Regions from separate parts of the Geodermatophilus sp. SYSU D00525 genome, predicted to be linked through region 1. Evidence: riboswitches for the same ligand, from Rfam matches in the RefSeq annotation. Region 1 holds a riboswitch; the other holds the start of a gene.
The links. A riboswitch is a leader RNA that binds a small molecule or an ion and turns the genes downstream of it on or off. The one in region 1 is predicted to bind S-adenosylmethionine.
Positions count from the first base shown of each region.

Region 2: another riboswitch for S-adenosylmethionine. It lies ahead of ACI796_RS17725 (bifunctional o-acetylhomoserine/o-acetylserine sulfhydrylase); the one in region 1 lies ahead of thrC (threonine synthase).

Region 1 covers NZ_JBJGZK010000025.1:14,485-18,884, forward strand. Annotated here, with positions in the region: gene ACI796_RS18190 (hypothetical protein) at 1-322, opposite strand, end outside; gene ACI796_RS18195 (cold-shock protein) at 339-539, opposite strand; gene thrC (threonine synthase) at 760-2,061, opposite strand; SAM riboswitch class I at 2,074-2,197, opposite strand; gene ACI796_RS18205 (HAD family hydrolase) at 2,259-3,080, shown strand; gene ACI796_RS18210 (ABC transporter permease) at 3,077-3,949, opposite strand; gene ACI796_RS18215 (alpha/beta fold hydrolase) at 3,946-4,400, opposite strand, start outside.
Region 2 covers NZ_JBJGZK010000023.1:53,610-58,009, forward strand. Annotated here, with positions in the region: gene ACI796_RS17715 (threonine aldolase family protein) at 1-271, opposite strand, end outside; gene metX (homoserine O-acetyltransferase MetX) at 358-1,431, opposite strand; gene ACI796_RS17725 (bifunctional o-acetylhomoserine/o-acetylserine sulfhydrylase) at 1,442-2,734, opposite strand; SAM riboswitch class IV at 2,779-2,895, opposite strand; gene ACI796_RS17730 (NAD(P)H-dependent flavin oxidoreductase) at 2,919-3,959, opposite strand; gene ACI796_RS17735 (acetyl/propionyl/methylcrotonyl-CoA carboxylase subunit alpha) at 3,984-4,400, opposite strand, start outside.

The DNA.
Region 1 (4,400 bases):
GCAGGACCGCCCAGCACGCCGTGCCGGCCAGCCAGTGCCCGAGCCGGCCGGGGCGCCGCGGCCCGACCGCGCGCGCCACCACCACGACGACGAGCAGCGCGAGCGCCCACGTCGCCACGGGGACCACGAGCGGCGGTCCGGTCCACCGGCCGGCGTCGTCCTGGCCGCCGCTGCGCACCCCGGAGAGGTGCAGGACCCCGGAGACGGCCGACAGCAGGACGAGGACCGCGGCGTGGGCGGCCAGCAGTGACGGCGCCCAGCTGACCGGTGGGCCGGGAACGGCTGCGGCCCGGCTCCCACGGAGGGAACCGGGCCGCAGCACGGGGGTACGGAGGAGCTCAGGCGACGCGGACGCCGTCGGCCTGGGGGCCCTTCTCGCCCTGGACGACCTCGAAGACGACCCGCTGGCCCTCGTCGAGGCTCTTGTAGCCGTCCATCTGGATGGCCGAGTAGTGGACGAAGACGTCCTGGCCGCCGTCGACGGCGATGAAGCCGAAGCCCTTCTCGGCGTTGAACCACTTCACGGTGCCCTGTGCCACGTGTGCTCCCACGTTGGTGCGTGCGGACGGTCCCCGTGATCCGGGGACCGGGGTACAGCTCTTCCGCCCGTCGGACACGTGCGTGGAACTGACGACCGCGCGAGACGGTACAACAGGCACGCCGCCGTGGGGAGATCCTGGACACACGACTCGGGGACGATCGGGCGGGATGTCACCCGCCGGATCGACGTCGCCGGCGAGCCTACGCCCCCGCCGGGGGTCAGCCGATGAGCCCCGCGGACCGGACCGACCGCAGCGAGGGCTCCACGCGGTGGGTGAAGCCGACGACCGGCAGCAGCGGGTCGAGGGTCTTGAGGCCCTCACCGGTGTTGAGGACGACGGTCTCCCTGGTCGGGTCGAGCCGGCCGTCCTCGACCAGCTGCCGCAGCACCGCCACGGTCACGCCGCCGGCGGTCTCGGCGAAGACGCCGGTGGTGCGGGCGAGGTCGCGGATGCCCTGGACGATCTGCTCGTCGCCGACCCGGCCGACGGCGCCGCCGGTGCGGCGGATGGCGTCGAGCGCGTACGGGCCGTCGGCGGGGTTGCCGATGTTCAGCGACTTGGCGATGCCGGTGGGCTTGACCGGCTTGACGACGTCCCAGCCGTTGTCGAAGGCGGTGGCGATCGGGTCGCAGCCGGCCGACTGGGCGCCGAAGACCCGCCACTCGGTGTCCGCGACGATCCCCGCCTTCACCAGCTCCCGCCAGGCCTTGTCCACCTTGGTGAGCAGCGAGCCCGAGGCCATGGGGATGACGACCTGGGCCGGGATCCGCCAGCCGAGCTGCTCGGCGATCTCGTAGCCCATCGTCTTCGAGCCCTCGGCGTAGTAGGGCCGCACGTTCTGGTTGACGAACGCGGTGTCCTCGAACTCGTCGGTCTCGGCGAGCTCGCTGGTCAGCCGGTTGACGTCGTCGTAGGAGCCGTCGACGGCGACCAGCGTCTGGCCGTAGACCGCCGACTGCACGACCTTGCCCGGCTCGAGGTCGGACGGGATGAACACGAACGACGGCAGGCCGGCGCGGGCGGCGTGGGCGGCCACCGAGTTGGCCAGGTTGCCGGTCGAGGCCGCGGCGATCCTGCGGTAGCCCAGCCCCCGGGCGGCGGTGGCGGCGAGGCTCACCACGCGGTCCTTGAACGAGTGGGTGGGGTTGGCCGAGTCGTCCTTGACCCACAGCCCGCCGGTGAGGCCGAGCTCGGCGGCGAGCCGGTCGGCGCGCACGAGCGGGGTCATGCCGGGATCGAGGCTGACCCGGTCGCCCGGGTCCTGGCCCACCGGCAGCAGCGCGGCGTAGCGCCAGATGTTCTGCGGGCCGGCCTCGATCTGCTCGCGGGTGACGGCGGCCATCAGCTCGGGGTCGTAGTCGACCTCGAGCGGGCCGAAGCACTGCGCGCAGGCGTGCTCGGCGATCAGGCCGAAGGTGGCGCCGCAGTTGCGACAGACGAGGCCGCGGGCGGGGCTCGGGGCGACCGGGCCGCCGGCGGCGGAGTCGGCCTGGAGGGAACCGGGAGCGGTCAGGGTCATGCGACGACTACCTCCTCATCTTCCCCGCGTCGGGCCGTCGAGCCGCGCGGGACGGAATTGGCACCTCTCGCCGCTCGCGCGAGCGCGGTTGCCGGGGCTTCACCGGGCCGTGTCCCTCTGCCCCTCTGGATGAGTGGAACGGGCCCGACTCTACCCGGCTGCCGGGACCGCCCCGGGCCCCGGCCATGCTGGGCGCCGTGGCTGCGCGCATCGTCTACACCGACCTCGACGGCACGATGGTCGGACCGCGGGGGTCGTTCTGGCACGCGGCCGACGGTTCCCCCACCGCCGAGCCGGCCGCGGCCCTGCTGGAGCTGCACACCGCGGGGGTCGCGCTGGTGATCGTCAGCGGGCGCACCGCCGACCAGGTCACCGAGGCGGGGCGGATCTTCGCCGCCGACGGCGCGATCGCCGAGCTGGGCTCGCTGGTGACGTGGAAGGGCGGCCGGGAGCGGCACGGGCTGACCGGCGAGCTGCCCGCCGAGTACGCGGGCCGCACGCCGATGGACGTGATGGCCGAGCTCGGCGTCGTCGACGCGCTGTGCGCCGCCCACCCCGGCCGGCTGGAGTGGCACGCGCCCTGGCACACCACGCACGACGGCGACGCGCTGCTGCGCGGGTTCGTCGACCCGCTCGCCGTCGACGCGTGGCTGGCCGAGCGCGGGTTCGGCTGGCTGACGCTCAAGGACAACGGCGCGATCCCCGCCTCGGCCCGGCTGCAGCTGGCGCCGGAGGGACAGCTGGCCCGCGTCTACCACCTGATGCCGCGCGGCATCTCCAAGGGCGCGGCGATCGCGTGGGACCTCGAGCGGCGCGGCGTCGACCCCGCGGACGCCGTCGCGATCGGCGACAGCGTCAGCGACCTGGAGATGGCGCCCGCCGTCGGCCGGTTGTGGATCACCGCCAACGGCGCGGACGTCGAGGGCATGGCCGGGCTGCTGGGCGCCGTCCCCAACGTGTCGGTGACCGACGAGGCGATGGGCGTCGGCTGGGCCCAGGCGGTCAGAGCCTCGCTCTAGCTCGTGACGTCGCGCCGGGTGAAGTGGCGGAAGCCCAGCGCGGTGAAGACCGCGGCGTAGACCAGCGACTGGACCACGCCGCGGAACAGGTCCGAGGAGTCGACCGGTGTCTGCAGCAGGTCGGTCCAGGCGAACTCCTCCGCGGTGGGGAACCAGTCGCGGATCGACCCGAGCTGCTCGACCTGGTCGAGGATGGCGAACACGACCGTCGTGAACACCGCCCCGCCGACGGCGGCCAGCGGCGCGTCGGTGACCGTGGACAGCCAGAACGCCAGCGTGCCGACGACGAGCAGGTGCACGGCGAGGTAGCCGAGCATCCCGGCCAGCCGGAGGAACCCCTCGCCCTGCGACAGGGTCACCCCGATCGGCGTCTCGATCTCGCCGAACCCGAACGCGAGGCCGCCGGCGACCACCGCGACGACGGCGAGGGTGAGCAGCGCGCCCACCGACTGGACCAGCGCCGCGAGCCACTTCTGCCGGAGCAGCCGCGTCCGGGGCACCGGCGTGGCCAGCGTGTAGCGCAGCGAGCCCCACTGCGCCTCGCTGGCCACCGTGTCGCCGAAGAACAGCGCGTAGACCACGACGAGGAAGAACGACGTCGTCGCGAACAGCACGAACAGCGTGAAGTTCAGCCCGCTGGCGGTGGCGACGTCGACCAGGTTGATCCGGCTGTTGGTCTGCGCCTCCTCGCTCGCGCCCAGCTGCAGCGCCGCGATGAGCACCAGCGGCAGCGCCACCATCGCCACGAAGACGCCGATCGTGCGGCGCCGCTTGAACTGCCGGCGGAGCTCCACCGACAGCCGCAGCGTCCGCTCGGGCCGGTAGCCGGCGACGGCGCCGGTGGGCTGGACGTGCTCGGTCGCGGTCACGACTCCCCCACGAGTGCCAGGAACGCGTCCTCCAGGCGGCGGCGCGGCGTGAACTGGTCGACGGCGACGCCCGAGCCCACCAGCGCCTGCAGGGCCGCCGCGCGTGGGGTCCCCGGGCCGAGGTCGGCGACCAGGCCCTCGTCGGTGCGCTCGACGGCGACCCCGGGCAGCCCGGACAGGACGGCGGCCGCGCGGTCGGCGTCGGCGTCGTCGGCGAGCCCGACGAGCACCGCGCCACCGGTGCCGACGATCTCCTCGACCGTCCCCTGCGCGATCTTCTGCCCCTTCGCCATGACCACCACGTGGGTGCAGGTCTGCTCGATCTCGCTCAGCAGGTGGCTGGAGACGATGACCGTGCGGCCGGTGGCGGCGTAGTCGCGGAGCACCTCGCGCATGGCGTGGATCTGCGGCGGGTCCAGCCCGTTGGTCGGCTCGTCGAGGACCAGCAGGT
Region 2 (4,400 bases), on a different contig from region 1:
GGGCGACGACGGTGGACCGGCGGCTGCGCCCGGCGTGCACCCGCAGCACCGCCTGCTGGGCCATCGTCCCGCTGGGCAGGTAGACCGCGGCCGGCTTGTCCAGCAGCCGCGCGACCTCCGCCTCGAGCTCCGCGACGACGCCGCCCGCGCCGTACCGGTCCAGCGCGGTGTCCGGCGGGATGCTGGCCAGCAGGTCGGCGGCGCGCTGGGGTCCGTGGCCGGTCAGGGCGCGGTCGCAGGCCAGCCGGAGGGCGTCGAGGTCGTCGTCCACGGCCCCAGTCTGTCGAGATCGCGGGATCTCGCACGCCCGGGGCCGGGGGAGCGTGCGAGATCGCGCGATCTCGACCGGGGGACGGGTCAGGCGTCGAGCAGCTCGCGGAGGAGCGCGCCGACAGGGCCGGCCTCGATGAGGAAGCCGTCGTGCCCGTACGGCGAGGTCACCACCCGCAGCGGCACGCCGAGTGCGTCGGCCACCCGCCGCTGCAGCTCCAGGGGGTAGAGCCGGTCGGAGTCGACGCCGGCCACCACCGCCCGCGCGGTCACCCGGGCCAGCGCCGCCTCGACCCCGCCCCGGCCGCGGCCGACGTCCCAGGTGTTCATCGCCTCGGTGAGCACCAGGTAGCTGCCGGCGTCGAACCGGCGGGTGAGCTTGTCGGCGTGGTGGTCGAGGTAGGAGGCGACGGCGAACCGGCCGTCGGCCTGCACGGTCGCGCCGAACCGCTCCTCCAGCTCGAACGCGCTGCGGTAGGTCAGGTGCGCGATCCGCCGGGCGACGCCGAGCCCGGCGACCGGGTCGGCGCGGATCGCGGCCTGCTGGGTGGTCTGGGTGCCGATCTGGTCGGCGGTGGCCGCCGCGCCCGAGGCGAGGAAGAACAGCCCGGCCACCCGGTCGGGCAGCGCGACCGCCCACTCCAGCGCCCGCATCCCGCCCATCGACCCGCCGACGACGGCGGCCCAGCGGTCGACGCCGAGCGTGTCGGCGAGCGCCGCCTCGACCAGCACCTGGTCGCCGACGGTCACCTCGGGGAACCGTTGCCCCCACGGCCGGCGGTCGGGCGCGGTCGAGGACGGCCCGGTCGTCCCCTGGCACCCGCCGAGCACGTTGGCGCAGACGACGAAGAACCGGTCGGTGTCCAGCGCCGCGCCCGGCCCGACCAGCGACGCCCACCAGCCCGGCGTCGGGTGGCCGGGCCCCGCGGGGCCGGTGACGTGGCTGTCGCCGGTGAGCGCGTGCTCGACCAGCACCGCGTTGCCGCCGTCGGGGGCGAGCGTGCCCCAGGTCTCGTAGGCCACCCGGACGCCGGGCAGCACCCCGCCGCGTTCGAGCCGGACCGGTCCGTCCAGGTCGAGGAACAGCCGGTCCCCGGCGGGGTCGCCGTCGCGCCACCCGCCGGTGCGCGGCGGGGTGCGGGACCCCGGGAGGTCCCGCACCCCGCCCACGTCAGGCGCCCTTCGCGGCGCGGAACCCGGCCTCGAGGTCGGCGAGAATGTCCTCGATCCCCTCCAGGCCGGCGGCCAGGCGCACCAGGCCGGGCGTGACGCCGGTGGTCCGCTGTTCCTCCGGCGTGAGCTGCGAGTGCGTCGTCGACGCCGGGTGGATGACCAGGCTGCGGACGTCGCCGATGTTGGCCACGTGGCTGTGCAGCTCCAGCGCCTCGACGAAGCGCTTGCCCGCCTCGACGCCGCCGCGGATCTCGAACGCCAGCACCGCGCCGGCCCCACGGGGGGCGTAGCGCTGCTGGGCGGCGTGCCACGGCGAGGACGGCAGGCCGGCGTAGTGCACCGACTCCACCTCGTCGTGCGCCTCGAGGAACTCGGCCACCCGCTGGGCGTTGGCCACGTGCCGCTCCATGCGCAGCGACAGCGTCTCGATGCCCTGCACGACCAGCCAGGCGTTGAACGGGCTGATCGCCGGGCCGAGGTCGCGCAGCAGCTGCACCCGGGCCTTGAGCGCGTAGGCCGGGGCGCCCAGGTCGGCGTAGACGACGCCGTGGTAGGTCGGGTCCGGCGTGGTGAAGCCGGGGAACCGGCCGCGGGTCCAGTCGAAGTTCCCGCCGTCGACGATGACCCCGGCGATCGCGGTGCCGTGGCCGCCCAGGTACTTGGTGGCCGAGTGGACGACGACGTCGGCGCCGTGCTCGAGCGGGCGGACGAGGAACGGCGTGGCGATGGTGTTGTCGACGATCAGCGGCACGCCGTTGCGGTGCGCCACCTCCGACACCGCGGAGATGTCGAGGACGTCGCCCTTCGGGTTGCCGATCGACTCCCCGTAGAACGCCTTGGTGTTCTCGCGGACCAGCGACTGCCAGTTCTCCGGGTCGTCGGGGTCCTCGACGAAGGACACCTCGACGCCGAGCTTGGGCAGCGAGTGGTGCAGCAGGTTGTAGGTGCCGCCGTACAGCGACGCCGACGCGACGACGTGGCTGCCGGCCTCGGCGACGTTGAGGATCGCCAGGGTCTCGGCGGCCTGGCCGCTGGCCACCGCGAGCGCGGCGACGCCGCCCTCGAGCGAGGCCACGCGCTGCTCGAGCGCGTCCTGCGTCGGGTTCATGATCCGCGTGTAGATGTTGCCCATCTCGGCCAGCGCGAACAGGTCGGCGGCGTGCTGGGCGTCGCGGAACTGGTAGCTGGTGGTCGCGTAGATCGGCAGGGCGCGGGCCCCGGTCGTGGGGTCGGGGCTGGTCCCGGCGTGGATCTGCCGGGTCTCGAAGCTCCAGCTCTGCTGGTCGGGCACGGCGCCGTCTCCTCTCGCTCGCGGAGACCCCGCGGCGCACGGAGGGCTCCGTCTTGCCGCGCGGCGGACGCCGCACGGCCGGCTCTTCCCCTGGGAGCACCTCGGACGGAGGAGAGGTTGCCGGGCAGCCAGCCAGGTACTTGTCGCTGCCTCTCGTGAGCCTGCGCGGAACCCTAGCGCCAGGTCAGGAGGCGCCGGGCCGGGGGTGCGCGAGGGCGGCCGCGGCGTCGTCGGCGAGGCGGGCGACCAGCTCCCCGGCGGGCAGCGCCTCGGCCAGCGGGTACGCCTGCCCCGCCCACGTGCTGATGGCCTCCGGGTCGCCGGCCTGCCGGGCCGCCGCGCGCAGCGGCGTCGTCAGGTGGTGGACCTGCGGGTACGCGGCCGGGGCCGCGGCGGTGTGCTCGGCGAGGAAGCGGTTCACCAGCCCGCGGGCGCGCCGGCCGCTGAACGCCCGGGTGAGCGCCGTCGGCCGGCCGGCGCCCAGCGCCGCCCGGTGCGCGGCGCCGGTCCCCGCCTCGGGGCACAGGAGGAACGCCGTGCCCAGCTGCGCGGCCTCCGCCCCGGCGACGAGCACCGCGGCCACCGCGGGGCCGTCGGCGATCCCGCCGGCCGCGACCATCGGCAGGTCCACCGCCCGGGCGACCAGCCGCAGCAGCGGCAGCAGCCCGTACTCGCCCGCGCCGTCCTCGTCGCGGAGCCCGCCGCGGTGCCCGCCGGCCTCGACGCCCTGCACCACCAGGGCGTCCGCGCCGGCGTCGCGGGCGGCGAGCGCGTCCTCCGGCGAGGTGACGGTGACCAGCACGGTGGCGCCGGCGTCGTGCAGCGCGGCGACCATGTCCGGCCGCGGCAGGCCGAAGGCGAACGACACCACCGGCACCCGCTCCTCGGCGAGGACCGCGACCTTGGCCTCCCACGCGTCGTCGTCGGCGTGGGGCTCGCCCAGGTCCACGCCCCACCGCCGCGCCTCGGGCCGCAGCCGCTCGGCGTAGCGGCGCAGGGCACCCTCGTCGGCGGGCGGCCCGGGGACGAAGACGTTGACGCCGAACCGCTCCCCGGTCCGCGCCCGGACGGCGCGGACCTCCTCGCGCACCGCCTCCGGCGTCCGGTAGCCGGCGGCGAGGAATCCCAGGCCGCCGGCCTCCGACACCGCCGCGGCCAGCTCCACCGTCGACGGCCCGCCGGCCATCGGCGCCTGCACGACCGGTCGACGCAGCCCCAGCACCATGCCGGGCATCCTGCGCCCCGCGGCTCAGGCCGGGATCAGCCGGGCCAGCACCTGGTCGAGCGCCACGCGGTCGCCGGGGGCGACGAGCAGGTCGACGACGCCGTCGGCCGGGGCGCGCAGCGTGTGCTCCATCTTCATCGCCTCGACGACGACCACCGGGTCACCCGCGCCGACGGTCTGCCCGCCGGACGCCGGGGTGGCGATCACCGTGCCGGGCATCGGGCTGGTCAGCTCGGGGGCGTGCGCGGCGGCGTCCGGCCGCAGCACCAGCCGCCGGGCCCGCCGCAGCGGCCAGTCCGCGCCGCCGGCGTGCACGAACAGCGCGTCGCCGTCCTCGGCCACCCGGCAGTGCGAGCGCACGCCGTCGCGGACCAGCGCCAGGCCGCCGTCCTCGGGCGCGCAGCTCAGCGGGCCGGCGTCGGCGCCGTCGAGGCCGGCGCG